3 regions of the Lysinibacillus sp. GW821-FHT14F06 genome follow, and region 1 is predicted to be linked to each of the others. Evidence: riboswitches for the same ligand, from Rfam matches in the RefSeq annotation. Region 1 holds a riboswitch; each other region holds the start of a gene.
What was found. A riboswitch is a leader RNA that binds a small molecule or an ion and turns the genes downstream of it on or off. The one in region 1 is predicted to bind S-adenosylmethionine.

Region 2: linked by a shared signal. The riboswitch ahead of AC1RNS_RS25745 (bifunctional homocysteine S-methyltransferase/methylenetetrahydrofolate reductase) and the one ahead of AC1RNS_RS18050 (cyclase family protein) in region 1 are both predicted to bind S-adenosylmethionine.
Region 3: linked by a shared signal. The riboswitch ahead of AC1RNS_RS14905 (methionine ABC transporter ATP-binding protein) and the one ahead of AC1RNS_RS18050 (cyclase family protein) in region 1 are both predicted to bind S-adenosylmethionine.

Annotation. Positions count from the first base shown of each region.
Region 1 covers NZ_JBXAPF010000022.1:40,679-51,057, reverse strand. Annotated here, with positions in the region: gene AC1RNS_RS18075 (ABC transporter substrate-binding protein) at 1-219, shown strand, start outside; gene AC1RNS_RS18070 (helix-turn-helix domain-containing protein) at 290-1,864, shown strand; gene AC1RNS_RS18065 (YuzC family spore coat inner layer protein) at 2,527-2,937, shown strand; gene AC1RNS_RS18060 (NAD-dependent epimerase/dehydratase family protein) at 3,458-4,306, opposite strand; gene AC1RNS_RS18055 (aminotransferase-like domain-containing protein) at 4,414-5,757, shown strand; SAM riboswitch class I at 5,860-5,964, shown strand; gene AC1RNS_RS18050 (cyclase family protein) at 6,092-6,829, shown strand; gene AC1RNS_RS18045 (DedA family protein) at 6,870-7,460, opposite strand; gene AC1RNS_RS18040 (Cof-type HAD-IIB family hydrolase) at 7,615-8,388, opposite strand; gene AC1RNS_RS18035 (DUF2225 domain-containing protein) at 8,734-9,429, shown strand; gene AC1RNS_RS18030 (hypothetical protein) at 9,452-9,805, shown strand; gene AC1RNS_RS18025 (erythromycin esterase family protein) at 9,992-10,379, shown strand, end outside.
Region 2 covers NZ_JBXAPF010000055.1:6,728-17,106, reverse strand. Annotated here, with positions in the region: gene AC1RNS_RS25755 (GNAT family N-acetyltransferase) at 1-130, opposite strand, end outside; gene metH (methionine synthase) at 303-3,734, opposite strand; gene AC1RNS_RS25745 (bifunctional homocysteine S-methyltransferase/methylenetetrahydrofolate reductase) at 3,727-5,574, opposite strand; SAM riboswitch class I at 5,661-5,759, opposite strand; gene AC1RNS_RS25740 (protoporphyrinogen oxidase) at 5,885-7,273, opposite strand; partial or broken gene AC1RNS_RS25735 (methyl-accepting chemotaxis protein) at 7,591-8,076, opposite strand; partial or broken gene AC1RNS_RS25730 (protoglobin domain-containing protein) at 8,359-8,796, opposite strand; gene AC1RNS_RS25725 (SEL1-like repeat protein) at 9,394-10,379, opposite strand, start outside.
Region 3 covers NZ_JBXAPF010000016.1:22,829-33,207, reverse strand. Annotated here, with positions in the region: gene AC1RNS_RS14935 (hypothetical protein) at 1-999, opposite strand, end outside; gene AC1RNS_RS14930 (glycosyltransferase family 2 protein) at 996-2,417, opposite strand; gene AC1RNS_RS14925 (HEAT repeat domain-containing protein) at 2,414-3,460, opposite strand; gene AC1RNS_RS14920 (response regulator) at 3,457-4,326, opposite strand; gene AC1RNS_RS14915 (MetQ/NlpA family ABC transporter substrate-binding protein) at 4,595-5,452, opposite strand; gene AC1RNS_RS14910 (methionine ABC transporter permease) at 5,515-6,183, opposite strand; gene AC1RNS_RS14905 (methionine ABC transporter ATP-binding protein) at 6,173-7,201, opposite strand; SAM riboswitch class I at 7,285-7,388, opposite strand; gene AC1RNS_RS14900 (thioredoxin family protein) at 7,445-7,756, opposite strand; gene AC1RNS_RS14895 (hypothetical protein) at 7,771-8,112, opposite strand; gene gcvH (glycine cleavage system protein GcvH) at 8,277-8,657, opposite strand; gene AC1RNS_RS14885 (arsenate reductase family protein) at 8,739-9,095, opposite strand; gene AC1RNS_RS14880 (acyl-CoA dehydrogenase FadE) at 9,358-10,379, opposite strand, start outside.

The DNA of each region.
Region 1 (10,379 bases):
TTAGATGCTGATCATATTATTCTTTTCCCTTCTAATGGAACATGGGAATCTGAAGAAAACCAGGATGCAATTAAATGGTTAGATAGTACGCTCTGGAAAACAGTCCCTGCAGTAAAAAATGGCAACGTGTATATTGCTGACCGAACATATTGGCAATCTGGAGCTATTACTGCCAACCTGTTAAAATACGATGATCTTGAAAAATGGTTCGTAAAATAATTTTAAAGAAAGCTCTTTTAGGGCTTTCTTTGCGTTGTTTAAAAACATTCTTAAGGAAAGGTAGAAAGATATGAGCAGTTTATCGCAAATATTTCAATTACAAGAAATTTCATATTCTATTCCACCAGCAATGTGGCAATTACATCATAGTAATCATTATATGCTTGTTGTGGTTATTAGCGGCTCTGGAAAGCTGAGTTGTAATCAGGAAACCATCCATCTTACTGAAGAAAAGTGTGTGCTCATTCCTCCTAATCAAAAAATAGATGTTCACAATAACACTGAGAATCTGTGCTTTTATCAATTAACATTTAAAATCATCCAATTGCAAGAAAGTCAGACGGGTTGCTTTCCTATTTTTACACGCTTTCAAGAACTGCACTGCCATCCTTTTTCTCAGTGTAATAATCTGTTAGAAAACATTTATCGATACCGTCTAGCAATGGATGAGCTATCATTATTTGAGCAGCATATACGCTTCCAAGAATTTATGCTATTCATTTTGTATCAAAATGTACCTAATCAACAGCAGAAAAATGACCGTCAGTCTGTTGAGCAATCCATTAAACATTTACAAAAGCATTATGAATGTGATTGGACTGTGGAGCGTTTGGCAGAATTAGCGGCTGTCCCACGCTGGAATTATTCTCGTATATTTAAGGATATTACTGGTCAAATCCCACTAAACTTTTTAAACAATGTACGTATTGAGAAAGCCAAGCAATTACTAGTAACAACGAATGACCGTATTTTTGAGATCAGCCAAACGGTTGGATTCAACAATGAGTATTATTTTAACCGCCGCTTTAAAGAGCGTGTTGGCATCTCTCCTGGACAATATCGTCGTAGCCAAAATAATAACCCTCGTATATTCGCACCGTTTTTAGAGGACTTTTTAGTGGCATTAGGGATTACACCTATTGCCCAATTTAGCCATTCAAAATGGGGCAAGCAGGATTATCTAGGGCTACAAGAAATACCTGATATTGATATTGAAAACGGACAGATGGATCAGCTTTTTTATTATAAACCAACTTTAATTATGCTAGATGAGGGGATAGAGCGCTGGGAAGCTTGTCATCAATTAAATCAATTGGCCCCCACTTATCAACTATCTCACCCAGGTGAGGATTGGCGTACTACATTGTTCCAAATAGCTGATTTAACAGGTAGAACGGCTATTATGAAAGATGTCATTAAGCAGTATGAGGAAAAAGTGCAGATGGCAAAAAAAATGCTTCAAAAATCAGTATATGGACATAGCGTAGCCTTTCTTCGTATCTCTGCAATCGGCATTAGCCTTTATGCAGGACCCGAATGCGGCTATACGGGACCCATTCTATATCGTGATCTCGGCTTAACACCCCATCAGTCTGTATGGAATATTCCACCTCATACACGAAAAAAACATCTAACATTTGATCAGCTTATTCACTTAGATGCCGATCATTTATTCATTACCTTCGACAAGCAACATTCAATTTTTGAAGGAGAGGAACGAGTATTGTTAAAATCCACTACCTGGAACAATCTCTCAGCAGTAAAAAACAACTGTGTCTATGAAGTTGATTTCTTAACATGGATGAACTACGGCATTCTCTCCCATAACAAAAAAATAGATGATGTTTTACGTGTTCTCGGATAAAAATTTGTGAAAGGAAGGCTTATCGTGCGAAGCCTTCTTTTTTGATCAGCTAGGGGGTTCCACTTTGATCAGGTTTCATTCCTTTCTGATCGGCTTGGACTCCTTTTTGATCAGGTCTCCTCCATTTTTGATCGGCTTGGACTTCTCTTTGATCAGGTCTCCTCCGTTTTTGATCGGCTTGGACTCCTCTTTGATCAGGTTTCCTCCGCTTTTGATCGGCTTGGATTCTTTTTTGATCAGGTCTCCTCCGCTTTTGATCGGCTTGGACTCTTTTTTGATCAGGTCTCCTCCGCTTTTGATCGGCTTGGACTCTTTTTTGATCAGGTCTCCTCCGCTTTTGATCAGCTTGGACTCTTTTTTGATCAGGTCTCCTCCGCTTTTGATCAGCTAGGACCCTTTTCCGATCAGGTCTCCTCCGCTTTTGATCGGCTTGGACCCTTTTCCGATCAGGTTTCTTCACTTTTGATCAGCTTGGACTTCTCTTTGATCGAGTTCCATTATTTTCAGTTGACTTAGTTACCTCTTCGCTCACCCAATGTCTTGTTCTGCTCCATTTGATAATGCCCTAGATATGACATTCCTTGATATTTAGTAGCAGTGAACACCTAAAGTCTTTGCTACACATAAGATATGGTATCAGCTAGTGGATAGGAGGAATTAAGTTGTATTACAACCCTTATCCGTATTTTGTCTATCCTACCTATTATCCAACATTGACAATAGTAAATCATCCTGCTCATCACCAAACATCTAGATATTTAGCTATGCCAACGAACCCGACAAATACCAATCCCTTTCCCGCTGTCAATACAAATAAGTTAAAGATTTCCGCCAAGCGAGTAAAGGGAATTATGCAGCAAGTTCAGCTACTTACAGATAAAATTGATGAATCAGAACAATTTGCACATAATCTTATGGATGCCGCACAGAAATCAAATAAATCGGAAGTGGAAAGGTTAATCACATCGACTGGTATTACCACGAAATTTGAAACAAACTATACACCAGATAATATTCGGATAGTGTTTACAGATAGTGAATGTTGTAAGCTTACGTTAGTTTTAAGCTGGTGACACTTTTCTACAAGTGGGCTCTTTTCATAAGAACCCTCTTACTATATTTATCTTGCACCTAAAACATCTAATGAGCATGGTTCTTTTTCTAACAAACGCCTAACTGTATCACTAGATTTTTCTGGTACCACTACAGACATTGTTTGAATTTCGCTAACCAAATCTGACCTGAGTAAGCTTATTTAATTTTACCTTAATGTATAGAGGTCTATATCAATAGAGTAAATAGAAAAGATTAAAAAGAATTGTTAATTTTTCAGCCAGTTATGAATAGCTGTATGTGTCTATATTGTCCTCCTAATTTAAATATAATCTACTTACATGCTTAGGGATGTAATATTGTAGCCCAGAATTCATTAATGTTTGTTCTATTCCTTGATGTCATGTCATCTCAGCTATGGCTACTGGATATCTATATTAGAGAGGACAAGGATTTTTAGAAGGTTATCCTATATAAATAAGTTGTGCACTATTTGAAATTGCTTTTTATTCTATTCGCTGAAGTTGTTCTTGTAAGCACTCATTTTTCACTAATGAAACCCTGTCTCCATGATGGAAATTTTAAATGAAATCCACGCTTTTTGGCTTTTTCATTGGATGCTCCTCTTTCCCATGGTATTTTTCCACTAAGATATTTGGGAGGCAATGCTCTTAGCTGTTCCGCATAAAATCTACCCCATATACTATTTTTAGCAGGTTTATCATCTACTATATTGTATACTCCTTTTTCCCATGCAATAGCCTTTATGGTTGCTGCTACTGCATCTTCAATATGGATAAAAGAGGTGATTCCATCATTTACAGTTATTTCATTGTTAAGATATTGTTGTGCAATTAAGCCTTGAGAAGCATACCATGTACCTGGTCCATAAAGAGCTCCATACCTTAAAATCACTGAGTTTTGAATTTCCTGGATAGCATTCTCTAAAGCCACTATTCCGTCTACCGTTGTTTTTCGTTTACCTGCTGCATTAGTATCCAAAGGTGTCTCTTCAAATGCAATCATGTCACCTGGTTCATATGCCCAAGCAATACTTTGAGCAATTATTCTTTTCACATTATTTTTTTTAGCAGCATCTACTAAATATCGAGTTCCAATTGTTCTTACTTTTGCATTATCCTCAACACTTCCATGCTGAAGTGCCGTAACCTGATGGATAATCATATCTGGTTGAAAATCTTGTAGGATTGTCTCAACATCCTCCCTTTCAAGTATATTTCCAACATAAGCTGTGGCACCTAACGTCTGTAATATATCTACTTTTGCAGTACTGGTTGTCATTCCTCCAACTTTATAGCCATCTTCAACTAAAGCTTTAATAAGTTTTTTTCCAATTACACCAGTTGCACCCGTTACCAAAATTCTCATATTTTGCCCATCCTTTTCATGTTGCTTTCAACAATATCATTGTATGGTTGTTACTTACTCTATACAATAACTATAAAATGAATCTGTACCGGTAAAGGGGTATGTAAATGTTGAAATATCAACAAATTATTACAGATATACTTAACGAAATTGAGCAAGGTATTTTAACACAAGGAGCAAAACTACCTTCTATCCGCGAACTAAAAAACCGATATTTCTGCAGTTCAGAAACCGTGTTAAAAGCATTAAATGAATTAAAATATCAGCATAGAATTTTTTCCATCCCAAAGAGTGGTTTCTATGTACTGTCTACAGCAAATTACGAAAGTGCTGTGAATACAGATTTAATTGATTTTGCTACGGCAATACCCGAAAAAACAATGTTTCCTTATACGGAATTTCAACATTGTTTGAACCAGGCCATTGAAGTTCATCATGATGGCCTTTTCTCTTACGGAATGACTTTTCATGGATTAGACTCCTTAATCTTAGAGATAAAAAAATTACTAGAGCAATATCAGGTGTTTACTAAAAAAGAAGATATTGTGATTACAACTGGCACTCAGCAGGCTCTATACATATTGACAGTAATGCCTTTCCCAAACGAAGGGGATACTATTGTAGTCGAGCAACCTACCTACCACCTGTTTAATCGTTTACTGGAAACAACTGGTATTAAATATATTGGCATTAAGCGTGATGCAAACGGGATAAATCTACAGCAATTAGAAAAAATTTTTTCTGAACATCGTGTAAAATTTTTCTATACTATGCCACGGTTCCATAATCCTTTAGGAACTTCTTTTAGTAAAAAAGACAAATTAAATATATTAGCTCTAGCAAATAAATATAATGTCTATATTGTTGAGGATGATTATGTAGCTGATTTTGATTTAAATACCAAAGCAGATCCTATGTTTGCCTATGATATATGTAATCGTGTTATTTATCTAAAAAGCTTTTCAAAGATTATCTTCCCTGGATTGCGCGTTGGGGCTACCGTACTTCCTAGTCTAATTTCTAAACATTTCCTAGCTTTAAAAAGAGTGGTTGATTATGATACTAGCCTTATAACACAGGGAGCATTGGACCTTTATTTAAAAAGTGGAATGTTTCATTCCCATAGTAGGATGCTGGCCAAAAAGTATGCAGAGAAATCAACTATTTTACATGAGGAGGTACAATATCTAGCCAACTCTTCAATTATTGACTATACACGACCACACTCGCTCGATACTAAGCTCCACATTGTTTTACCACCCAGAATAAATATAGATACTTTAATTCAACATTTACGCATTAAAGATGTGCATATTAAAGCTATTGACGAAAATTACTTAACTAATTTTCACAAGGAAAATATACTCAAAATCGATGCAAGAAATACAAATCTATTCTTGATTGCACAAGGTGTTCAAAAAATATTTACGGCTGTAACAGAGATAATATAGTAGTATTAAATCTTAACCATGTATCCCTATCAAACTTGTAAACTATAAATAAATATGCTAATGTATTTGTAATCGTTATTTCCGAAAATTTTTATATTGCATTTCTTATCAAGAGAGACGGAGGGATTGGCCCTATGAAGTCTCAGCAACCAGCCTATAGGTATGGTGCTAACTCCAATTGGCAAAATATTGCCTTGAAGATGAGAAGACTAACATCAGTTGCTTTGCACAAGAGTCCTCTTCTCCAAGGAGGGCTCTTTTTTATGGTTGTGATCTTAACAAGAAGGACAAGCAGGGAATAACTCATACTATTAATAGAAAGCAGGTAAATACGATGACGAATGAACTTTTACATGCAGTGCAGCTATTGAAATCAAAAAAATGGGTGGATTTAACACATACATTTGGACCAAATTCACCACACTTCTTTATGTTTGAGGACGCAAAGTTTGAAACATTATTTTCTCATGATGATGGCTTTTTTGCGCAGCAATTCTCTTTTCCAGGACAATATGGAACACATATCGATCCACCTATCCACTTTGTAAGGGACACTCGTTTTTTAGAAGAATTGGATTTAAAAGAATTAGTACTACCATTAATCGTGATTGATAAATCGAAGGAAGCCGAACAAAATAATGATTTTACATTAACTGTTCAGGATATTCTTGACTTTGAGGCTGAGCATGGGGAAATTGAAGCAGGTACATTTGTTGCTCTACGTACTGATTGGAGTAAGCGCTGGCCAAATAAGGATGCATTCAATAATAAGGATGCTGAGGGTCATAATCATATACCAGGCTGGGGATTAGAGGCATTACAATTTTTATTCAAAGAACGAAAGGTTAGTGCTATTGGTCACGAGACTTTCGACACTGACTCAGCAGCAGATTTTCGCAAGAATGGTAAGTTAGACGGTGAATATTTTGTACTTGAGCAAGATACTTATCAAATTGAGCTATTAACAAATTTAGATCAGCTACCACCAAAAGGGGCTGTCATTTTCAATATAGTACCGAAACCAGAAAAAGCATCTGGATTCCCTGTTCGTTCATTTGCCATCTTACCTTAAAAATAAATAAGGGTCTCATTCATTTAGAAGAATCAGACCCTTATTTATTTCTTTTTTTGAAAAAATAATAAATGACCAACATTATTATGATGAATACTGCGATAAGATAAATACTGTAGTGAGATAAATAAAATCCTACATAGCGCCATTTCTCACCCAGTACTTTTCCTAATGTAATAAAAGTAAATGTCCAAATAAACGCTCCTGCATAAGCAAAAATGGCAAATTTTCTATATGGATAGTTATTAATTGCTGCAATATATGCGGTAAGATGGCGTACACCTGGAATAAAATAACCTATCAGTAATAAGACAGGCCCTATTTTCGTAAACAATTTTTTAGTAAAATCAATTTTTTGTTTAGTAATATGAATCTTTGGTCCATATTTATGCAATAAAGGTAGCCCGAATCGATACCCTATATAATAACTTAAGGTAATGCCACCAATTGCGCCTATGGTTGCGCTAAGTAATGCTGGAACATGTGCTAGTGTTTCTCGATATACGCTATATCCTACATATGTTAAAAATATTTCATCAGGAATAGGCAACCCAACAATCCCTCCAACTAGGATAAGAATAATGCCAAAATACCCGTAATGTTCAATAAGAGATTGCACATGATGCGCCATAAATTCATCCCACCTATAGCATTATAATCATTTTTTATCGTTAGCTTTATCATACTCAATGTAGTTAACTTTATGAGCACTGTAGCCTCAATCATTTTTTCCTTTGACACCCCTCTAAATTTACTAAAAATATTAGCTTTCAAAAATGACTTACTTAAATTATTTTTAGCTCCTGTAAAGCATGATATATGCCGCCTTCAATGGATTTTTTCGTTATATAATCAGCACTACTTTTCAAAGCCTCACTTCCATTCCCCATTGCAACCCCAAGACCAACCTGTTCTAGCATATCTATATCATTATCGCCATCGCCAAACGCAAGTGCTTCCTCAGGGCTAAAATTAAAATAATCAAGTACAGCCTGTACGGCAATCGATTTGGAAACATCATATTGCAATACATTTGTAATATACGGATGCCATCTTTTAAATTTTAAATGAGGAAATTGTGCTGTATATATTTGCTCAATATCTTTATTAGCATATAAACACATTAGATAAATTTCCTGCTCTACAATATTCTCATGAAATTCAGGAAATTTAGATAAAGATAGTGTTTCTTGCAGAGCTTTTAGTGTCCTTGGCTTGTGTACGTTATTCATAAATAAATGTTCTGTAAAAAATGAAAGACTCTGTTTATTCTCTTCAGCAAAAACTTGAACTGCTTGGACAATATTTTTGTCAATTGATATTTTATGTATTACCTGATTTTGATGCTTAACATACGCTCCGTTAGCGGTTATAAATGTCTCTATTCCTATGCTTCTTAAATTTTGACACATTGATAATGGTCTTCCTGTAGCAGCAACAATGCTAATTCCCCTCTGTTTTAGCTGATGTATTGCCCTCCTAGTGCTTTCTTCAATACAACCATCTTCATAGTTAATAAGTGTTCCATCTACGTCAAAAAAAACAATTTTACAATCCATCATACACCCCTCACCTTAAATAGTTATAAATACCCACTAATGTTATTTAAGTTCTTAAAATGATTCGCAATTAGCATAAACATTTGTACGTAATTTGACAAATTTAAATAAATCATATAACTTCTGTTCACTATACCGATAAACACTATTGCAAATACATATAGAAACGGTCACAAACAAAAAAAGTAATAATATTTTTATTTTAATAATCCTAAAGGAGTATACCAAAGAACACAGAATTGTTAAAATGGAAGATAATCAATTAAATACATTGAACGATAATACTCATCGTATAAATAGAACAAAAGAAACAACAATTAATTAAGAGTAAAGGAGTTGATTCTTATGGCATTTAACATTTACTACTATGAAAGTAGTGTGGATTGTAAGTTTTGCAAAAAGCACTTTACCACATATAAGGTACGCCCTAATCGTTATAAAATTGTTGAGGAGCAAACGGATTTCATGCCAGTCTATGAGGGCTTAAATCCATTGTTATATGAAGTTGCTGTTTGTCCACATTGTGGCTATGCCTACCATAAATCCATGACAAGAACCTATGGGCCTTTCATGCTCCTTATCGATGAGCTATACATTAAAGAGCTTCAAAGACCTATGAATATCTGTCAAGAGCGTACAGTTGATGATGCCATTATAAGTTTTAAGCTTGCTTATTTAGTGTCCAGAGCCTCTATGGAAGAATCACTTCTTATGGCAAATTTCGCTTTAAAAATAGCCTGGTTATATCGCTTAAAAGAGGATCAGGAATCGGAAATGCGCTACCTCTTTGCAGCAAGAGATTTTTACAGTAAATCATTTGCATCCAATCAAGAAGGCAGTGAAAGAATTCAATTTTTACACGCAGAATTAAGCCTACGACTTGGTGACATGACTGAAGCAAAAAAAGGATTCTCTCGATTAATTGCAGATCGAAATGTTTCCAATAAATATCGTAAATTGGCTCGCAATCGCTGGGAAAATTATAAGTATGATGAACAGCCAGTCATCTTAAACGAGGATATTGGAAAAATCATCAATTAAAAGGATAAGGAGAGGAGTTATTATGCACCGATTTGCAAAAAAAATTGATGTGCGAGAGGAGGATATATTTTCTGAATTACATCACTTTTTACTTAGAAAAAATAATCGCTTTTTAACAAATGACGAGGTCGTTGCATTAACGGGGGTTTCCTCTGAGCTGCTTTATAAATGGGTGAAGGCAGGAAAGTTAAAAAATTCAATTTTCCCTAATCTAGGTGCCCCTTGTGAACGATGTGGCCAGATTACACAGGCAAAAATTTGTATTAGTTGCTCATCAACAATCGTTAGTACATTAAAGCAGGAAGAAAAGGATCGTGCATGGTTTAATCAAATACAACGCAACAATCACAGGGCTAGCACATATCACTATAAATGAGTTAAATACAGCACCTCCACAGTGTATCCTTTCTTTTAGGTATCTCACTTTTGGAGGTTTTTTTACTCTATTTTCCTGATTCAAGACGTAAATCCAAATTTAAACAAAATTTAAACAGAAATCTCCTTAACTTTAAACTTACCTGCGTATAATTTGATTCAATCTATTGCGAGGGATTGATGGACAATGACAAAAGGAAAAAGAAATAAAATGCTATTATCTTTAAGTATTGCATTGACAAGTTTTATAGCATTTAATGGGAATGCAAATGCGGCAGTGGCTGCTCCAAGGATAGCAGAGCAGACAAGTTTAGAGCAGGGATCAGAAGTAAAGCAAGCTCGTACATCCAATGAAGCACTACAAGACTGGAAGAATTGGGTGAATGACCATGCATATAGTTTAAATTCCATTCAGCCTGAATCCTTTGAATCAACAAAAATTGCATCCAGTAAATTTGAAGATTTAGAGATGCTAAAGCCCTTATTACACGATAAGCGTATTGTTTTTTTAGGAGAAAGCTCGCATGGTGTAGCAGAGTTTAGCCTAGCAAAAACACGTATCATTCAGTTTTTAC
Region 2 (10,379 bases), on a different contig from region 1:
CCTTAAACCATTGTATTTTCTCCTCTAACGATTGCGTTTCGTAACGATAAACAGCCTTACTCGTTAAAATAATATCGTTGTAGATGTCTAAAACCTCAGCTATATCTTTTTCCTCCATGAAGCGTATCATCATGTTCACATCCTTCAATCAATTATGACAGCTTGCTAATCTGTACTTTTATATTTCATAAATTTCTTACTATCAATTATGCTTCGGCATAATTGCGTCCAGAATTGATTTTGTTCTTAGGTCTGCGTGATGCAGATCAGTTTGCGATGATTTTCTGCTGAAAGAAGTAAAATTACACATTAAAATAACGAGCATCTGGATGCGCAAAGACAATCGCAGAAACAGAAGCCTCCGGTTCCATCATAAAGCCTTCAGTTAAATGAACACCTATATCCTCCGGTTTTAATAAGCCAAACAACTTCTCCTGATCTTCTAAATTTGGACATGCAGGATAGCCGAATGAGAAGCGTTGTCCTTGATATTTGGCAGCAAAACGGTCACGCATTGTAAAGTCTGTGGCATCTGGGAAGCCCCATTGGTCACGAATTTCCTGATGCATTCTTTCTGCAAAGCCCTCTGCTAATTCTAGTGCTGTAGATTGTAATGCATGGCTTTCAAGGAATTTCCCATCCTCCTTTAGTTCACGTGCCTTTGCCATTACCCCCTGTCCTGCTGTAACAACCATTAGGGCAATATAGTCCATCTCTCCACTCTCAACCGTTTTTAGGAAATCAGCAAGGCATAAAAATGGTTCTACTTGCTGACGCGGGAAGGTAAAACGCTCAATTTCTGTTTTATTGTCAGCTGGATCATAGACAATTACATCATCTCCATCTGCCTGTGCAGGGAAAAATTGATACATTCCAGACGGTTTTAACAAGTCCCTTTTTAAATAATCGTCCACTAAATCCTTTAATTCTGTTGCTCTTGCATCTCCCGCATCAAGCAATTGTTGCACTTGCCCCTTCAATCCCAAGTGGTGACCAAGTAAAGTACGCATATTTACATAAGGATATAAATGCGATACAGCATATTCCTTCTTCACATGTCGTCTTAAATCGGCTGGTAAAAATACAGATGCTTGCTTTACTGTACGAGCAGGTTTTATGGATATTTCTTTTGCAGGGCGAGCTGCTCGTTTCTCATCTGCTTCTAAACGTTTTTTACGGGACTCCTCAATTTCAGCTAGGAAATCAGCACGTGTTTCTGAACCCATTAAAAGATTTGCCTGCTCTAATCCTTGCATCGCATCCTTTGAATAGATGACAGGTCCATCATACTCATCCGCAATCTTAGTTTCTGTAAAACGTCGGGATAATGCTGCTCCACCTACTAGAATTGGTACATCAATACCCGCTTCTTTGAAATCCTGAGCAGTAATTACCATTTGCTGTGCTGATTTTACAAGTAAGCCTGAAAGCCCGATAAAGTCCGGTTTCTCTTTTCGAACTGCTTCAATTAATTGAGCAGGTGTGACTTTTATGCCAAGGTCAACCACCTTATAGCCGTTATTGCTTAAAATAATATCAACTAGGTTTTTTCCAATATCATGTACATCGCCTTTGACAGTTGCGAGCACCATTTTCCCTTTGCCAGCACTCTCTTCATTTTTCTCCATAAATTGCTCCAAGTGAGCAACAGCAGCCTTCATAACACCAGCAGATTGTAATACTTCCGCAACGATAAGCTGATTATTATTAAATAATCGACCGACCTCAGCCATTCCAGCCATCAATGGTCCGTTAATAATATCAAGAGGTGCTTCAAATATTTCACGAGCAGCCTCCAGATCCTCAATCAGACCTTCTTTTGTCCCCTCTAAAATATAGTAAGCTAAGCGACCTTCGACTGTTTTAGGAATATCAGCCTCTGTTTTTTCTTTCTTTTTATCACGATAAAAATCAGTGAATACGGCTAGTGTCTCATCATTCGTATTAAACAATAAATCATTTGCAAGCTTAATTTCCTCTTCTGGAATGGAAGCGTAGCGCTCTAGTTTTTCAGTATTCACAATGGCATAATCTAAGCCTGCCTGTGTACAATGATAGAGATAAACTGCATTTAATACCTCACGACCAACAGGCGGTAATCCAAATGAGATATTGCTGACACCAAGAACCGTTAATGTACGTGGCATTTTTTCTTTGATGAGTCGAATTCCCTCGATTGTTTCTAGAGCAGAGCCAATATATTGCTCATCTCCTGTACCTACTGGGAACATTAATGGGTCAAAGATTATATCTTCTGGTGCAAGTCCCCATTTTTCTGTTAACAAGTTATAGGAACGTTCAGCAATTTCTAGCTTGCGCTGTCGATCAACCGCCATGCCTTGCTCATCTATCGTTCCAACAACCAAGGAGGCACCATATTTTTTCACAAGAGGTAACACAGCATCAAAGCGCTCTTCCCCATCCTCTAAATTGATAGAGTTGATAATAGCTTTCCCTTGCGAAAATTTAAGTGCTTCTTCGATAACTTTTTCATCAGTTGAGTCAATAACAAGAGGTACCTTTACTTTTTTCACAACCTCCTGCATAAAGCCTCGAATATCGGCTAGTTCATCGCGATCAGGATTCGCTAAACAAATATCAATAACATGGGCACCATTCTTGACTTGTGCACGAGCAATTTCTGCGGCTTCCTCAAATTTCCCATCAATAATTAGATTTTTAAACTTACGAGAACCAATTACATTTGTACGTTCTCCAATAAATAATGGACGCATAGAATCGTCATACACTAATGGCTCGATACCTGACACTACATGACCATGTGTTGTCTCTGGTAATTGGCGTGGTGTTTCCTCTTTTAGTACCTCACGAATGGCAGCAATATGTGCTGGTGTTGTTCCACAGCAGCCTCCTACAATGTTCAACCATCCCTTTTCAGCAAAGCCTTTTAGCTTTTGTGACAGTGACTCTGGTGATTCATGGTAGCAGCCCTCCTCGTCCGGTAAGCCTGCATTTGGGTAACAGCTTATATACCCCGTTGAAAGCTCTGCTAATGAACGAATATGATCCGTCATAAATTCTGGACCTGTCGCACAGTTCAAACCTACAGATAGTGGTTTAATATGCTCGATAGAAATGTAGAATGCATCAATGGATTGTCCTGCAAGTGTCGTTCCCATCGGTTCAATTGTTCCTGATATCATCACAGGCAGCTCTTTGCCAGTCACTTCAAATGCGCGAGATACTCCTAAAGTACCTGCCTTAACATTGAGCATATCCTGGCTGGTTTCTAGCAATAATACATCTGCTCCAGCTTCAATTAATGCCTTTGCCTGTACATAGAAGTTTTCTTCTAGTTCATCAAAGGTAATTCCACCTGTCACTGATAAGGTTTTTGTAGTAGGCCCCATCGCTCCTGCTACAAAACGCGGCCAATCAGAGGTAGAAAAATCATCCACTGCCTTACGTGCTATTTCTACAGCACGCTTATTGATTTCCTCTGCCTTCGCCCCCAGATCATATTCATTTAATACAAGAGGAGTGCCTCCAAATGTATTTGTACAAATAATATCTGCCCCAGCCTCTAAATATTTTCTATGAACCTTTTCAAGCACATCCGGTCTAGTTAGTACAAGATTTTCATTACAGCCATCATATTCCTCGCCACCGAAATCCTCAGCTGATAAGTTTTCATTCTGTAGCATTGTCCCCATTGCGCCATCAAGAATTAAAATTCGTTTCTCTAGTTGCTCTTCAATCAAATGCTTAGCCATTTATACTTACCCCTTTTTTTTGTTCATCCAATTGCTCAATAAATTTCATTAGTTCTAGTGTCATATCATAGCGTAGGAATGGTGTAATAAGATAAATACCATTGAAATATTGTGCAGCTACCTCTACTAATTCCTTAGCAATTGCAATTCCCTCAAGCGTTGCGCGCTCCTTATCCTCGCCACAAGCCTTCATACGTGCTAAGGCTTCTTCAGATAATTTAATGCCTGGTACTTCATGATGTAAGAACTCCGCACTTTTATAGCTCGTTACTGGCATAATCCCTATATAGATTGGTGCTTCTAAATGCTTTGTTGCCTCATAAATTTCTATAATTTTTTCCTTTGTATAGACAGGTTGTGAAATAAAATAATCTGCTCCATGCTCAATTTTCTTTTCTAATCGAGATACAGCTCGGTCTAATACACGTACATTCGGATTGAACGCAGCGGCTACAGAGAAATTCGCCTTTTGACGCAGCGGCTTCCCTGAAAATGATACACCTTCATTTAACTGTTTGATTAATTGGATCAGCTCCATTGATGATACGTCATAAACACTTGTTGCCCCTGGGAAATCGCCAACCTTTGTTGGATCTCCAGTCACCGCTAATATATCATGAATCCCTAGTGCATTTAAGCCCATTAAATGGGATTGCAGGCCAATTAAATTACGATCTCGGCATGTAATATGTGTTAACGGACGTACCCCATGTGTTTCTTTCAACAATGCGCCCATTGCCACATTACTTATTCTTGGAGACGCGAGCGAATTATCTGCCATCATAACCACATCTGCGCCTGCTTCATATAATTTTTTAGCACCTTTAATAAAGCCATCGATTTCTAAATGTCTCGGTGTATCCAACTCAACAATAACCGAGCGTTGACGTTTTACTTTTAAATGCAGAGGCTCAAATCTTGATGGTTCTGCCTCACGTACAATCTCTACTTTTTCAGGCTTCGCTAATTTTTCTTCTACCGGAGATAATTCCTCTAAGTATTTTTTCGCTGCAGCAATATGCTTTGGCGTCGTACCACAGCACCCTCCTATTAAACGTACACCTTGATCTCGAAGTGCTACGGCTGCTCGACCAAAATAGTCTGTCTCAGACTCATAAACAACCCGACCATCTTCTAAGTCTAGAAGAGATGCATTTGGATATGCTGACATAAATGCCTTTTCAGGAAGTTCTACACCTTCAAATGCTTGAATCGTATGGAATGGACCTAAACGACAGTTAACACCTACGATATCAGCGCCAAGTGCCTCAAGCTCATGTAGAGCGTAATTTAAACTCTTTCCATTTTGCAATACTCCCGGTTCATGCATTGAAACTTGCGCAATTATTGGCAACTTGGTTTTTGCTCGAAGCATCTTTAATGTTGCTGTTAATTCTTCAAAATCATAATAGGTTTCGAGTAAAAGTCCATCTGGATTCCCAGCAAGTAAGACAGTTGCTTGCTCTTCCACGGTCGATAAAATTTCTTCTAACGTTGCATCGCTTTTTCGGATGCCTCGAATTCCTCCAATAGTTCCTAAAACAAATTGGCCACCATCTGCAGCAGCTCGCTTTGCAATCGTAATAGCAGCTTCATTAAACTGTTGAACACGCGATTCTAATCCATAGCGTGCTAATTTTATGGCATTCGCTCCATAAGTATTTGTTTGAATAATATCGGCTCCAGCCGCGATGTACTCTCTATGAATCTTTTCAATTAATTCTGGTCTTTGAACATTCATTTCCTCATGACAGTACTCCAAGCCATAACCGTATAATACCGTACCAATTGCACCATCTGCTGTCAGAACATGCGTTTTTAACTTTTCAAGCAATCCCATAAAACTAGCCCCTCTTCCTATTTTTCTATAATAAAAAAGCCTTCTTTAACACAAAGAAGGCTTTTACGTTTCGTAATTGTTGTTCCTTCTCATCTTTGACCATAGGGTCTTCTGGATTTAGCACCTGACAAAAGTTGGTTGCTGAAGCATCATAGGGCCAGTCCCTCAGCTTCTCTTGATAAGAATTTAGTATGAATTTTTTAAATAATTAAAAGAATCATATCGTTAACAAACGTTTGAGTCAAGACTATTTCACGTAACAAAGGATATTTCAAACGAAAAATATAATTTTTTGTCTTATATTCTGCAATTAAGAGAGTTTTTCAGCAATATTCTCCCCAATTTTTTTACCGTTTTGAATACAAGCACCTATACCTACACCAAAATAAGAGCAGCCCGCAATGGATAAATTCGGATAATTTGTTTCGAGCTCTTGTAATAAACCCTGTAATGCCTCACGATGCGCTAAATCATACTTTGGCATTTGATCAATCCATCTACTCACATTTACGACATTTGGTTTTTCTTCAATCCCCAAGCTTTTTCTTACATCCTCTAGGGCAACAACTGTTAATTCTTCATCTGTCATCGTAAGTAATTTCTCATACACAGGGTTAATGCTTTTATAGAAGATTCGAACGAGTAATTGCTCATTTGCTGAAGTATGCTTCCACTTGCGGCTTGTCCATGTCGCTGCATTACAGATTACATCCGAATTATGTGACACAATAAAGCCTGTTCCATCAGCTGGCAATCTATTATCAGGTATATCAAATCCTAAATAAATTGTAATGGCTGAGGCAGTATTGAACTGTTCAAAATAACGGTTCAATGTTTCATCCGTTAATAGGCTCTGTACAGCTTCATTAGGTAATGCTAAAACAACATGATCTGCATCAATGATCGTATCATTTGCCAAAGTAACTCGGTAGTGATTTTCCTGCTTGTTGACACTAGTAGTGGTAATTCCCTTTAAAATTTCTACATCAGTTAACATTTCTTCAAGACGATCAATTAAAGACGATAAACCATTTTTAAACGAAATAAACTTTTTATTAGCAGCTTTTACAAATTGTTCTCGATTTGCATCAAAACCTTTAATGATACTTCCATACTCATTTTTATAATCAATTAAATAAGGTAAAGTGGAAGCAATCGATAGTTGATGTAAATCTCCTGAATACACTCCTGCAAGTACTGGCGCTATTTGGTTTTGGACAAGCTCCTCTCCTAAATAATACGTTAAAAATTCTCCAATAGAGCTGTCCTTTGTAAAGCCCACATTTGGCATTGTCAAATCCCTTAACGCTACTTTTTTACCTTCTTCGGATACAAGTGTACTTTCTTCCAGAGAGTGTAAGCTCATTGGAATACCGAACGTCGAATCTGCCGGAATGGCATGGAGCTCATTATTTGTGTATATATAGGAAATCCCAGTTTCGTTATATACCAAATCCTTCTCAAAATTAAGCTCTTCAACAAGCTCCATAACACCTTTATGACGAGCTACAATCGAATCTGCCCCTGTTTCCATAATGAATCCCTGTTCGTAATCAGAGTGTAACTTACCCCCTAGATATGTATTTTTTTCAACAAGCACAAGCTTTACATCTAAATTTTTCTCCTTCACTTGACGCTGCAAATAATGCATCGTACATAAACCCGTAATACCGCCGCCTAATACAACCACTGTTTCCATATTAACCGCCCCTAATTTTTGTTGTCTTCCTTTAGTATAAACTCTTTTTATTGAAAATTACGCTAAACCCTTTACAAATTTAGCAAAAATGGAGCTATCCAGTGGTTAGGATAGCTCCATTTCTATGACTAAAGTATGTATCTTTCCATGATGAAACGAAAAAATACTTTTAACTTACAATCTCGGACATCTGCTTGTTACATTACACAACCTATATATTACCTCACGAACCATTAAATTACACATATTGATGCTTGTTATAGTGTTTACAGGCTGTAGATTTTCGTTTGCCCCAATAAAAATATCCTTGCCGTGAATTAATTTAAGTGTTGGGCAACATTTGCTAATTTCTCGGCTGAATTTGTTACTTCTTCAAAGGCAACTCCCAGCTCATTAAGAATCTCTGCTATTGTTAATACTTCTTTTTCCATACTATCATTCTGTTCTTTTGCTTCTGTCATTGATTCTAATATCTTCGTAAATTGCCCTTCTGTTTGAACCATATTTTCCTTGCCAGATATGACCTCTTCTTGAATATTATTAAGAGAGTGTGTTAACTTATCTGTCCGTTCATTTGTTTTTTGTAACAACATGGCTACTGATGTTACAGAATCTTTTGTTTGAATTGATAGTTTTCGAACCTCATCTGCAACTATATTAAAGCCTTTACCCGCTTCTCCAGCACGGGCTGCTTCTATAGCTGCGTTTAAAGCTAACAAATTGGTCTGGTTGGCAATAGTGGTAACAACACTCATAATTGATTCCATTTCTTTTGACATACCAGTCAACTGTTCAATATTCTCAGTTATATCCTTCAGCAACTCAATAATATTACACATATTTTGTGATTGACTCTTTATTCGTTCTCGCCCCTCTAATGCCTGCTTCTCAGCCATCGCCGACACTAAAAGTGAGTTTTTGGCAAACTGTTTAATTTCATCGGATTGCTTGCTTATTCGATGAAATGAGATATTTGTTTCATGGGATATTGAAGCAAGACTTTCTGTAGACGCTACGATTTCCTTCTCCACTGCTTCCTTTTTCCGTTCCATATTCTCTTTGTGCTGCTCAACAGTATTTTCAAAGGCTTCTAATACTAATTGCTGCTCAAAGTTTGAAATTTTAGAGATGGCCCGTATTGTATTAAATTGATCTTTAGGATGATGAATGTACTCTTCCACTAAGCCAACGAATGATAATGACAAATCTTGGAAAGCGCAAATATACCATTGTGTTCTTAAACCAATATGAACATGTACTTTGGCAATATTAGTACGTCTCTGATAAAATTCATCATCAATTATGCCATTAAACATTTCAATTATATGGCGCCCCAGCGTGACTTTTAATTTTTCTACAGAACTGTGATTATTAATAATACTTACTAAACCATGCTCCGTTCCTATCATTCTATAAAATCTATCTACTATGTTATTAATATTGTCTACAACAAATGGCTGAAAGGCTTTTAAATATTGTAAATCCTGTTTTGTTAAATTTAGCATCTCTATTTGCTTGACCATTGACTCGCAATTAGAAACATCCATTTTTACAACATATTGCTGAAGGTCTATCATTGCTGTCTTTCTCTGTTTTTGAAAAATCACACATTTTCCCTCTTTCACGTGTACTTTTGCAAAGCTGAGAAATTCCAATTCCGTTTACAAAAATATATATTACAAAATGTAAGAAAATAGGTTTATAAGTACCTTAGATTAATTTCTCTTTAGTTGCTAAAAAGCATTTTGCCGTAGCATGATCTGCTCTTTTCAAAATCACTCATATACCTTATACATTTTATAAATAGCTGTCAATTTCAAGGTATACATTTTTTACCATTAATTGTATAAAAAGTCCCTATAGCCGAACTATTGACTAAATGCAGTAAAAAAGCTACCACAATATCTTTTGGCAGCTAAATTGCATCAACTAATGTTTCTTTTGCTTATTTTTTGTTTATTTTCCCTTTGTCTTTATTATCCCTTCACTATATTAATATTTTTACCGTTAGTTTCATGTATTATTATATACCTAAATAAAACAACTAACACCATTCTTTATACTCATAAAAACGGAAGTTATAATCGAAACTAAATGACTATAAAATTTTTACGAAAAATTTACATTCCTTTTAATTCATTCAGCAAAACAGCCGCCTCTTCTATTCCTGCCTCTGCAGCCAGTCCGTACCATTTAATTGCTTCTTTCATATTTCTAGGTATACCCTCTCCATTATTATAAAGATGCCCAAGCTGTAATTTTGCCTCTGAATCTCCTTGAAGAGCAGCTTGTTTAAACCAATGAATTCCTTTCTCGATATTACGTATACCGGTTAAACCTTGACTCCAAATAAATCCTAAATCATAAAATGCATCAACATGATATTGCTCTGCAGCTCTTTCATACCAATATAATCCACGATTTACATCTCGCAGTTGACCTAGTCGCCCTTCAAAACAGATTCCTCCAAGTCTATATTGAGCTTCAACATAGCCTGCTTCGGCAGATTTTTTATAATAGAAGTATGCGTGCTCCTCATCAATATCGACGCCTAAACCTTGCTCGTAAATAATTCCAAGAGTAAACATTGCTTCTGCAACACCTTGCTTGGCAGCGAAGTCAAACCATTTCTTCGCAAGTATCATATTTTCTGATACACCTTCACCGTTAAAATACATATCTGCCAAGTTATTCGCTGCATCAGGATGACCTTGGTTTGCTGCTGCCTCATACAACGAAAAAGCTCTACAATAATTTTCCTGTACACCTATGCCTTCAAAATAAAAATTACCAAGTGCATATTGCGCATCAGCATGATCCTGCGATGCGGCTAATTCTAACCACTTTAAAGATTTTTCAGGCTGAAAACAGGAACTATCGCTAGCACTATAGTATTCCCCAAGCTGGAATTGTGCTTCTACATCTTGTTCTTCTATTGCTTCTTTATATAAATCAATAATGACCTCATGATCTAAATCTTCTTCATCAAATGCTTCAAACTGCTCATCTTGATTGATAAAATACCATTCCAATACATCGATTACATCGTCTACAACCTCAATACAATTGGCTAATTTCTCGAGTGAGGAAATTTGCCAAATTAAAA
Region 3 (10,379 bases), on a different contig from region 1:
AAGTCCTTTTATTTTATAAAGACTAGGAGCACGAGATACATCATTAAAATCTCCTGCAAAATAATAACTTGTCGTATACTGCTTATTTTGAGATACGATTGCTGCAAATTGCTCTGGAATATTGTTTTCCGTTAAGAGTTTATTTCCTTCTTGAGTTAAGTCCCATTCATAATTTGCTAGTGCATCCTCTTTATATTTAGGGGTAATAATATCAAACCAATAGCCATAGTCAGCACTTGCTGAGGAATTAAAGAATTTTTCTCCCTTTTTGGTAAACTGGACTTGAATGCCTTCCGTTTTTACATGTTTGTCCAATTCTAATACAAGCAGCTTCTCTGTTTTTTCATTAAATAGTAAAAAACCTCCACCTTTATAGGGCCAATTATCACCATGCTCATCAATGACCCATTGTGGAATTTCTAAATTCTTATGATAATCTAGTTCATCAAAATAACGTCCAATCCATCCAGACCATGAGATACCTAAATAATCCTGCAGCTCTTTTCGAACAGCCTCCGATGTTGGTGAAGCAAATGTATTATATTCTGCAATTAGCATACTTTTCTTTTTATTTGCTAATCGAGCAACAATGGATTGCCATTCTTCCATTTCTAATCCGCCAACAATTTTTTCAGAACGTTGACCAAGGCGCTTCTCTTCGTATAAATCATCTTTATAAACACCATACGTATCAGCCAAATAAATGACATCGTAATTACTATAGTCTGTTGGAAAATTTTTTTCTGTAACCTGTTTTGTTTTTTCCTTTGGAAGTGTACCATAGTAATCATTTTCTACATCATATGGTTGACCATCCAATGTATATTTATAATGGTTTAAAAACCAATTCACCCCTAAATGTTCTCGATAGGTTTCATTTGGAACTGTTTTGTCTAAAATGGCGACGTTTAGTGGTTTATCATCCTCCAAATACCACAATACTATAGGCGTAATAATAAGAAATAGAAGAATGATAACCCCTACATAAATTCGCTTCATACACTTTTCTCCTTTTCAGCAATGCCAACACGCTTCATATTACCCCAATCACTTTTTCCTCGAATAAATCGAAGTAACCCCTCACAGCGCCACAAAAGTGTAAGTGGTCGATACCAAAAGATTTCTGTAAACGCTAAAAGTATCATGCGTAAAAGCTCTCTTTTTTTCGGATAAGTATTCATGCTCCAGGCCTCGAATAAGATGGAAGCTACTGAAAAAATTACACCGTATATAACAAAAAGTAATAAGAGCATTACCGCCATCTCATAATAAATTTTCCCTAAGAAAAATGCGATAACAATATATATATATCCGCCTAACTCCACTATTGGCCCTAAACATTCTATTAGCCAAAAATACGGAAATGAAATAAAACCTATCAATCCGTATCTTGGATTTAACGTCATTTTCTTATGCTTCCACAGACTTTCAAACAATCCTTGATGCCAGCGTCTTCGTTGATTTCGCAGCACTGCTAATGTTTGTGGTGCCTCTGTCCAACACACAGGATCTGGTACAAATTCAATGCGTTTATTTTCTTTTTTCTCCTTAATCAGGCGATGGATGTTTACAACCAGCTCCATATCTTCTCCAATAATATTCGTTGAATAGCCTCCTGCTTCAACAGCCCATTTTTTAGAAAAAACACTGAAGGCTCCTGAAATAATAAGCACAAGATTAAATTTACTTAAAGCGATGCGTCCCATTAAAAATGCTCGTAAATATTCGATTACTTGCATAATGACTAAGTAATTACTCGGTAATTGTGTTTCATAAATAGAACCAAACTGCATCTTTGCTCCATTGGCAATACGAATATTCCCTCCTGCCGCAATCACTTCACCGTCAGATAATATAATAGGCTTCATCACACGGAGCAGAGATTTTTCATCTAAAATGGAATCGCCATCAATGGAACAAAAATATGGATATTGAGATACATTAATACCTACATTTAATGCATCAGCCTTACCTCCATTTTCCTTATCCACTAAAATACAATTCTTATATATTTGAGATTCATAAATTTGCCTAACCTGCTTTGTTGGAATATTAGTTTGCACAATTTTATTAACAGGCTTCATCTGAAAATGCTCAATCACGGTTTGCAGCGTCGTATCAGTAGATCCATCATTGATTATAATAATTTCAGTTTGCGGATATCGTAAATTTAGCAATGAATAGACAGTATCTACTACCCCTACCTCCTCATTATAAGCAGGGACAAGTAATGATACCGGTTTAGAATAAAAGGCATCAATATGTGCATCATCATATTCAGAGGGATCTAACCTATAGCGCTTCCGTAAATCCAGCATTGCAATAACGAACATTGTACAGTAAGAAGTAATAACAAACAGCATGTAAAACAAAATAACACCGCCAAAGAACCACATACAAAAATCTAAAAACTTCATTTGTCTCCCTGCTTTCTTGCAGCTATTTCTTGCGCTCTTTCGATTGCATATGGGTCGTTTGAGGATTCAATGAATTCTTGTAATTTTTCGATTCCTTGTCGATCCTCTGCAATTGTCTTCGCTGCCTGTGAGCGAACCCACCAATTTTCATCCTGAAGAAGCTGCTCTAAATAAGCATAAGTATAAGTAAGAGGCGCATGTTTAAAAATTTTCGCAACCATTAATCTAGCTTCCCACATATCGGATGTCACAAAAGGGATATAGGAGTCAATTTCATCAATTATCCCTATTTCAAATAGACCTTTTAGTGCACGTATTTTTATTTCAGCGATATCAGAGGTTAATAAATGCTTTAGTTTATCAATATACTGCATGTTTCTTTTTACCGCTGCTGTATCAATGACTGCAAATCGAATACTGAGAGGCAAGTTATCAAACTCATCAAAAAAACGAATAAATACATCATCCTCTAGCAATACAAACAATCTTCTATATTCACTTTCAGAATACATGGCATTTTGACCTTTAATTTTTTCCATAAACAAATCTGGTTGAAAGAGTGAATATATTTTTAACAGCTGAAAATATTCCTCCTCTGAAATTTTGGATTTCTCAAATTGCTGACATGTATCTAGCAATTCATTGATCTGTAAATCAGCAATTCGATATAAAGCATTCATTCTAATACTCCAGTGCTTACTTGACAAATCCTGCTCATAAAACTTTTTTAAATAAAGATTAGAAAATTCTTTAATAACCTTCTCCACGTTTTCATTCATTAAATTTTTTAAATATGAGGAAAAAATCTTTTCAATTGCTTCGACCTGGGCCTTTCCACGAGGGACAAGCACCATTGAGAAGGGCTCATCATTAAACAAATAGTTATACCATAACTGTGAATAGTTTTGTAAATAGTTGTCCCGTCTTTTTTTAAACAGACTCTCTCGTTGACGCTGGAAAATTAAATACATCATAAAGAATAAAAGTACAAGTAATAATATGGCTATTATCGTTAGAAGAAAAGAAATAGACAGCACTATCATAGCCAAAACCTCGCAAAAGTTCGTTTAATTTTAGCCTCTAGTAAACGCAAATTAAATGGTTTGACAATGTATTCATCGACGCCACCCTCATAGGCATTTAGTGCGGCTATCTCGGAATTTCGCTCTGACATCATATATATTATAAATTTTTTTTCATTAGGCATATTTCGTAAAATGTGAAGAATTTCTAAACCATTTTTACGAGGTAAAATATCATTCATTACAATTAAATGCATATGTCCAGTTTTATAGGTATCAGACTGTAAAAAGCTATAGCCATCTTCATAGGCAGTTACTGCTAATGTAAAATGAGGTATATCTAATTGGTTAAGAGTGGACTCAAGTACTTTTCTAAAAATAGGATTTTGTTCAAGGATACTAACCTTCACCTGCTCATTTGGTTGCTCACGATAATCCTCGACTTGTACTATGGACCATGTTGATTGTTCATTATCTGCTAATTTTTGCTTATTTTTAGCTATCAAGGTTTCAAAGTCTACATTATTATTTCTAATTTCCGTTATAGATGCTTTTAATGTTATATGATTAAATTCCTTCTCTTCTTTTAAAATAGCAAAAATCCGATTCAGAAAGGCTTTTGCCTCTACATCACTACTCTGTAAAAAGAATATCCCCCAATGCTCTCCATCAGCTAATTGAAAAAGTAAATCTGTTTTGCGGATTTTTAATTGTAAAAAGGTAGTTATTTTATTATGAGTGGTAGGCAGCTGTAAGGGATGCGCTAATTTTAAAAAAACTGCCGTAAATGTAAGTCGTGATCGTATAACACTTTCACGCCAAATTTCAAAATATCGTTTAACTTCATGCTCCTGCATGACATCTTCTGTACTCATTATTTTACTCATTGGTTTCACTCCAATATTGATGTAAGAGGTATTTCAATCTCTTTACTATTTTCTATCACTTATTTCATATATAAACAACAGAACTATAGTAATAAATTATACTACTCAATTTCTATACAAAAATATTGGAAATATCATTTCTCTTCTGTCAAAATATAATATTTTTTTGATTTACTTTACAAAAAATTGACTTTTATACTACTAAAATCCCAACAACAAAAAAGGTATGTAAGCTTAAACACTCACATACCCTTTTATAAAATAATGATTATTGAACTGGTACAACTGAACCTTTCCATTCTTCAAGGATGAAGTCTTGGATTTCTTTTGATGTTAGCACTTCTAATAATTTTTTAATCTCTTTCTTTGTTTCATCGCCCGCACGAACAGCAATAATATTCACATATGGAGACTCTTTATCTTCAAGAGCAATTGAATCATTCACTGGATTTAAGCCATTATCGATAGCAAAGTTAGAATTAATTAGTACTGCGTCACCTTCATTATTTTCGTACATTTGCACAAGCATTTCAGGTGCTGTATTAGCATCGAATTTAAAGTTTTTAGGGTTTTCAGCGATATCTTTAATTTCTGCTGCTGTTTTATCAATACCATCTTTTAGTTTAATTAAGCCTTTTGCTTCTAATAATGAAAGCATACGACCGTGGTCTGCAACTGAGCTAGAAAGTAAAATTGTTGCGCCCTCTGGTAGCTCATCAAGTGATTTATATTTTTTAGAGTAGATGCCGATTGGTTCGATGTGAACACCGCCTGCATTGACGAAATCATAACCATTATCTTTAATTTGAAGCTCTAAATAAGGAATATGTTGGAAATAGTTAGCATCAAGTGTTTTAGAGTCTAAATCTTGGTTTGGTAATACATAATCTGTATACGTTTCAATTTTAAGATCAATACCTTCTTTAGCTAAAATCGGTTTTGCTTTTTCTAAAATTACTGCGTGTGGTGTATTAGAAGCACCTACAGTTAATGTCACATTTTCTTTACTATCTGTTTTATCTTCTGTTGATGCACCTGAGCTCGCATCATCTTTTTTACCAGCACCGCAAGCAGCTAAAGCTAGTACTAATACTGATAAGAATAATCCTGCTAATAACTTTTTCATTTTATTACACTCCCTTTTATGTTGTTCAAAAATATGTTAACGGTAGGAAACCGAAATAACCTTTAACGTTTATCTGTTTTAGCTGTAATCATATCGCCGATCCATTGAATAATAAATACAACTACTAAGATTAGAATAGTTGCCATTAATGTCACATCTGAGCGATTACGCTGGAAGCCGTCCAAGAAGGCTAAGTTTCCTAACCCGCCTGCACCAATAATTCCAGCCATTGCTGTATACCCAACAAGCGCTACAGCCGTTACAGTAATACCTGAAATAAGCGCAGGTAATGATTCTGGAATTAACACTTTCCATATAATAGTAGATGTTTTGGCACCCATGGAACGAGCCGCCTCGATTACCCCTTTATCAATTTCACGTAATGCAATTAATACCATACGTGCATAGAATGGTGCAGCACCAATAATTAATGCTGGTAACGCAGCATTGGCTCCACGGATTGTGCCGAGCATGAATTTCGTAAAAGGAATTAATAAAATAATTAACACGATAAATGGAATCGAACGGAAAATATTTACGAGTGATCCTGTTAAGAAATTAACAATCTTATTAGCCCAAAGTTGATGTGGACTTGTTAAAAATAATACGATTCCAATTACTAATCCAAGAATGAATGTAACTACGGTTGAAATAGCTGTCATATATAGCGTTTCATAGGTAGCAGCCCACATTCGCTCCCAGTCGACATTCGGAAAGAGATTAGTTAGCATTTTCAATCACCTCCGTTTGTACTTCGACTGTATTTAAGTAACCTAGTGCATCGGCAACATTTGCCTCAGTACCATCAATTTGCACAATAAGTGTACCGTAAGCACCGTTTTTCGTTTGAGAGATATTACCATGTACAATACTGACCTCTACATCAAAGTGCTTGACGAGGTGTGAAATAACGGGCTGTTCTGTTTTTTCGCCGACAAAAATTAGCTTAACAAGTTGTCCAGTTGGATAATTTGCTTTTATTTGAGCAACCGTCTCCTGTGTTTCCTTTGTATCTGTAATTTGAGACACAAATTTTTTCGTAATAGCAGCTTGTGGTGCTTGGAATACTTGTAATACCTCACCACGTTCTACTATTTCGCCAGCCTCCATTACTGCTACACGATGACAGATTTTACGAATAACGTGCATTTCATGTGTGATTAATACAATTGTTAATCCTATACGCTCGTTAATATCAACAAGTAAATCCAAAATTGCATCCGTAGTCTCTGGATCGAGTGCTGAGGTTGCCTCATCACATAATAAAACCTCTGGATTATTGGCAAGTGCTCGAGCAATGCCGACACGTTGCTTTTGGCCGCCTGATAGCTGTGATGGATACGCCTGATCACGACCATCTAAACCAACAAGGGTAATCAATTCTTTCACACGTGCATCACGCTGTGCCTTTGAAACACCTGCGATTTCTAGTGGAAAAGCGATATTTTCAGCGACCGTTCTAGACCATAGTAGATTAAAATGCTGGAAAATCATACTTACCTTTTGTCTAGCATCTCTTAGCTTTTGCCCCTTTATAGATGAAAACTCTTGATTGTTAACCGTCACCCTACCAGATGTAGGCTTTTCTAAACCGTTCAATAAACGAATCATTGTACTTTTACCAGCGCCACTATAGCCGATAATGCCAAATATTTCACCTTTATTAATGGCAAGGTTTACGTCTTTGACTGCTGTTAATTCGCCATTTGCGGTTTTGTATTTCTTCGTAATATTTTGAAGCTGGATCATAGCGAATACTCCTTTTCTCATATAGAAAACCCCTTCACTCACAGACAAGTAGAAGGGGTCACGTATTTATACGCTCAACCGTTCTCTCATCTTTCAAAGATAAATCTTTGGGTGATTTGGCACCTTTTCACTTTGTGATGGTTGCCGGGCTTCATAGGGCACTTCCCTCCGCCACTCTTCATAAGAGCTCGATATATTTAATGTTTTAGTAATATATTTGTTACTTTACCATGCTAGCAAACTTCAGTCAATTGATTTTTTTAACAATTCGTATAAAAATGGTACGGATTGAAATGCATAGATTTTTTCTGTCACTTTTCCGCCATCACAGACGAGTAGACATGGTACACTCTCGATTTCGTAATCTAAAGCAATCTCCTCGACAAAATTTAAATTCGCTTTGCCGATTTGAAGCCTTGGCAGTAATTGCTCAATAATCATCATCATTTTCGATGCAACTGCACATGTACCACACATAGGTGTATATAAATAAAAGGCAGCTCTTTCACCCGACTGGACAGCCGCGACCCACTGCTCTTTTGACCATTCTTCCATTTTTTCACGCAACCTTACAAAATAAATTGATTATGGATTGAGAAATGTGCTCGTAGCAATATCATTGCTAATACCTTTCTCGGAGTTGTCTCGACTTCTTTATACGTTGGCATTGTACGTAAATGCTCTGCCTCTGGATAATGTCTGTCCATTAATGCCCGCAGCTTATCACCTGATGGATCTGCATCAAAAAATGTATAAAGCTCACAGCCTTCATATGGATCAAGCAGAACTTCTAATTGATGCACACCAATTGTACCATTCGTACAAAGTATTGTGACATCTTCACTTAAAATAGGTTCAATTTGAAGCTTATCCGAACGGCCTTCAACAATTAAGCATTTTCCCTCGAACATCACGCCACCCCCATTAGACATATCCCTTTTCCTTATAATCATTATATCAATTAAGTACTAATGATGGTAATGTTAGACACCCATTAAAAAGCGACTATCTTACCAGCCTTGAAGATAATAAAAAACGTCGGTGAATGCCCGACGTTTTTCTATTATGGCTTGTCTTATTCAGCGATCATTTCTTCGTATTGCTCTGCTGTCATAAGCTTTTCAACTTCTGCTGCATCAGCAGGCTCAACAACGATCATCCAAGCTTTTTCATATGGTGATTCATTAACGAATTCTGGGCTATCTTCTAAATCTGCATTTACTTCAACTACTTTACCTGAGATTGGTGCATATAATTCAGAAACAGTTTTCACTGATTCTACGCTACCAAATGGATCGTCTGTTTTGATTTCATCGCCAACTTGTGGAAGCTCAACGAAAACGATATCTCCTAATTCAGATTGTGCGAAGTGTGTAATACCGATACGTACTTTTCCATCTTCTACTTTTACCCATTCATGTTCTTCAGAGTATCGTAAGTCTTTAGGTGTGCTCATGCAAAAAACCCCTCCATAAATATGTAATATATTCACTTTCAGTTTGCCATACTTCCCCTATAAAAACAAGGATAATTACGGCTATTTCCAAGCTTGCTCAAAATCAGATTCTTTAAACCCTAAAGTTACTTTTTTTCCATCAGTAACGATTGGACGTTTGATTAACATACCATCAGAAGCAAGTAGCTCGAGCTGTTCCTCCTCAGTCATATCAACAAGTTTGTCCTTCAAACCAAGCTCTCGATACTTCATGCCAGACGTATTAAAGAACTTTTTCAGTGGTATTCCGCTTTCTTGCCATAATTTTGTTAATTCGTCCTTCGTAGGTGGTTGTTCTACAATGTGTACCTCTTCATACGCTATATCATTGTCGTTAAGCCATTTTTGCGCTTTCTTACAAGTTGTACATTTTGGATATTGGATAAATTGAATCGTCATTGAAAGGCTCCTCTACTTTCTTTTTAGGACACTGAATTTTCTGCGTCTTCCTCATTTTCTGTAGTATACCATCATAACCTTACAAACCAAAATGAAACAGTTTTAGCTGTTCTCTCCCTAAAATCCAGCCTCCACTACAGTCTATCCATCTCTTTCTTAATTCTATCCGTCACTTTTGCTATCCGTTACTCTCTGAATTCTATCCGTCTCAACCACAAACAGCCCAGCTATCCGATTACAGATAGCTAGGCTGTTTTATTGATTACACTACATATTTCTCTGCGTCAATCAACTTAACTGATGCTTCACGTTTCTTCGCGATTAAGTTGTAAGGATTGTTGCGTGTTAGCTTACGTAGTGCAGATAATGTCATGCGCGCTGCATCTCCGTCCGCTGAAGCAAGAATTGTATCTTTTGCCTCTTTTTCAATTTCTGCAAATGCTTCCTGACAGAAGATTTGTGTATACAGTAATTTTTGCTGTGCTTTTTCAGCACCATCACGCGCAATTGCTTTCTCAGTACGTAAGACAGCTGACTCCATCGCAAATAATTGGTTAGCGATATTCGCAATATTCACCAAAACCTCTTGCTCTTGATCAAGCTTTGGACCAAAGCGTTGTGCTGCTAAGCCTGCAGCTAATACTGCGATTTTCTTTGCATTTTTCACTAGATATTTTTCTTGTGCTAGTGGCTCTGTACCAATATCTTCAGGCATTAGCATAAGCAGCTCCTGCTGTAGGTTTTGAGCCACTTGTAATAGTGGAAGCTCACCCTTTAATGCCTTCTTCATAAATGTACCTGGTACGATCATGCGGTTAATTTCGTTTGTACCTTCAAAAATTCGATTAATACGAGAATCACGGTAAATTCGTTCTACTTCATATTCAGCCATAAAGCCATAACCGCCATGAAGTTGTACTGCTTCATCAGCAATATAGTCTAATGTTTCTGATCCAAATACTTTCGCAATGGAGCATTCAATTGCATATTCAGCGATAGCACCTGCAATTACTTTTCCTTGCTTTTGCTCTTCAGGGCTTAATTGACTTAAACGATCCTCAAATAGACCAACAGTCCGATAATTTAATGATTCAGAAGCATACAATTGAGAAGCCATTGTTGATAATTTCTCTTTTGTAAGATTGAAATCAGATAGCTTTGTTTTAAATTGCTGACGTTGGTTTGTATATTGAATTGCCAGCTCTAATGCGCGTTTAGATCCGCCAATTGTACCAACACCTAGTTTATAACGACCAATATTTAAAATATTAAAGGCAATCACGT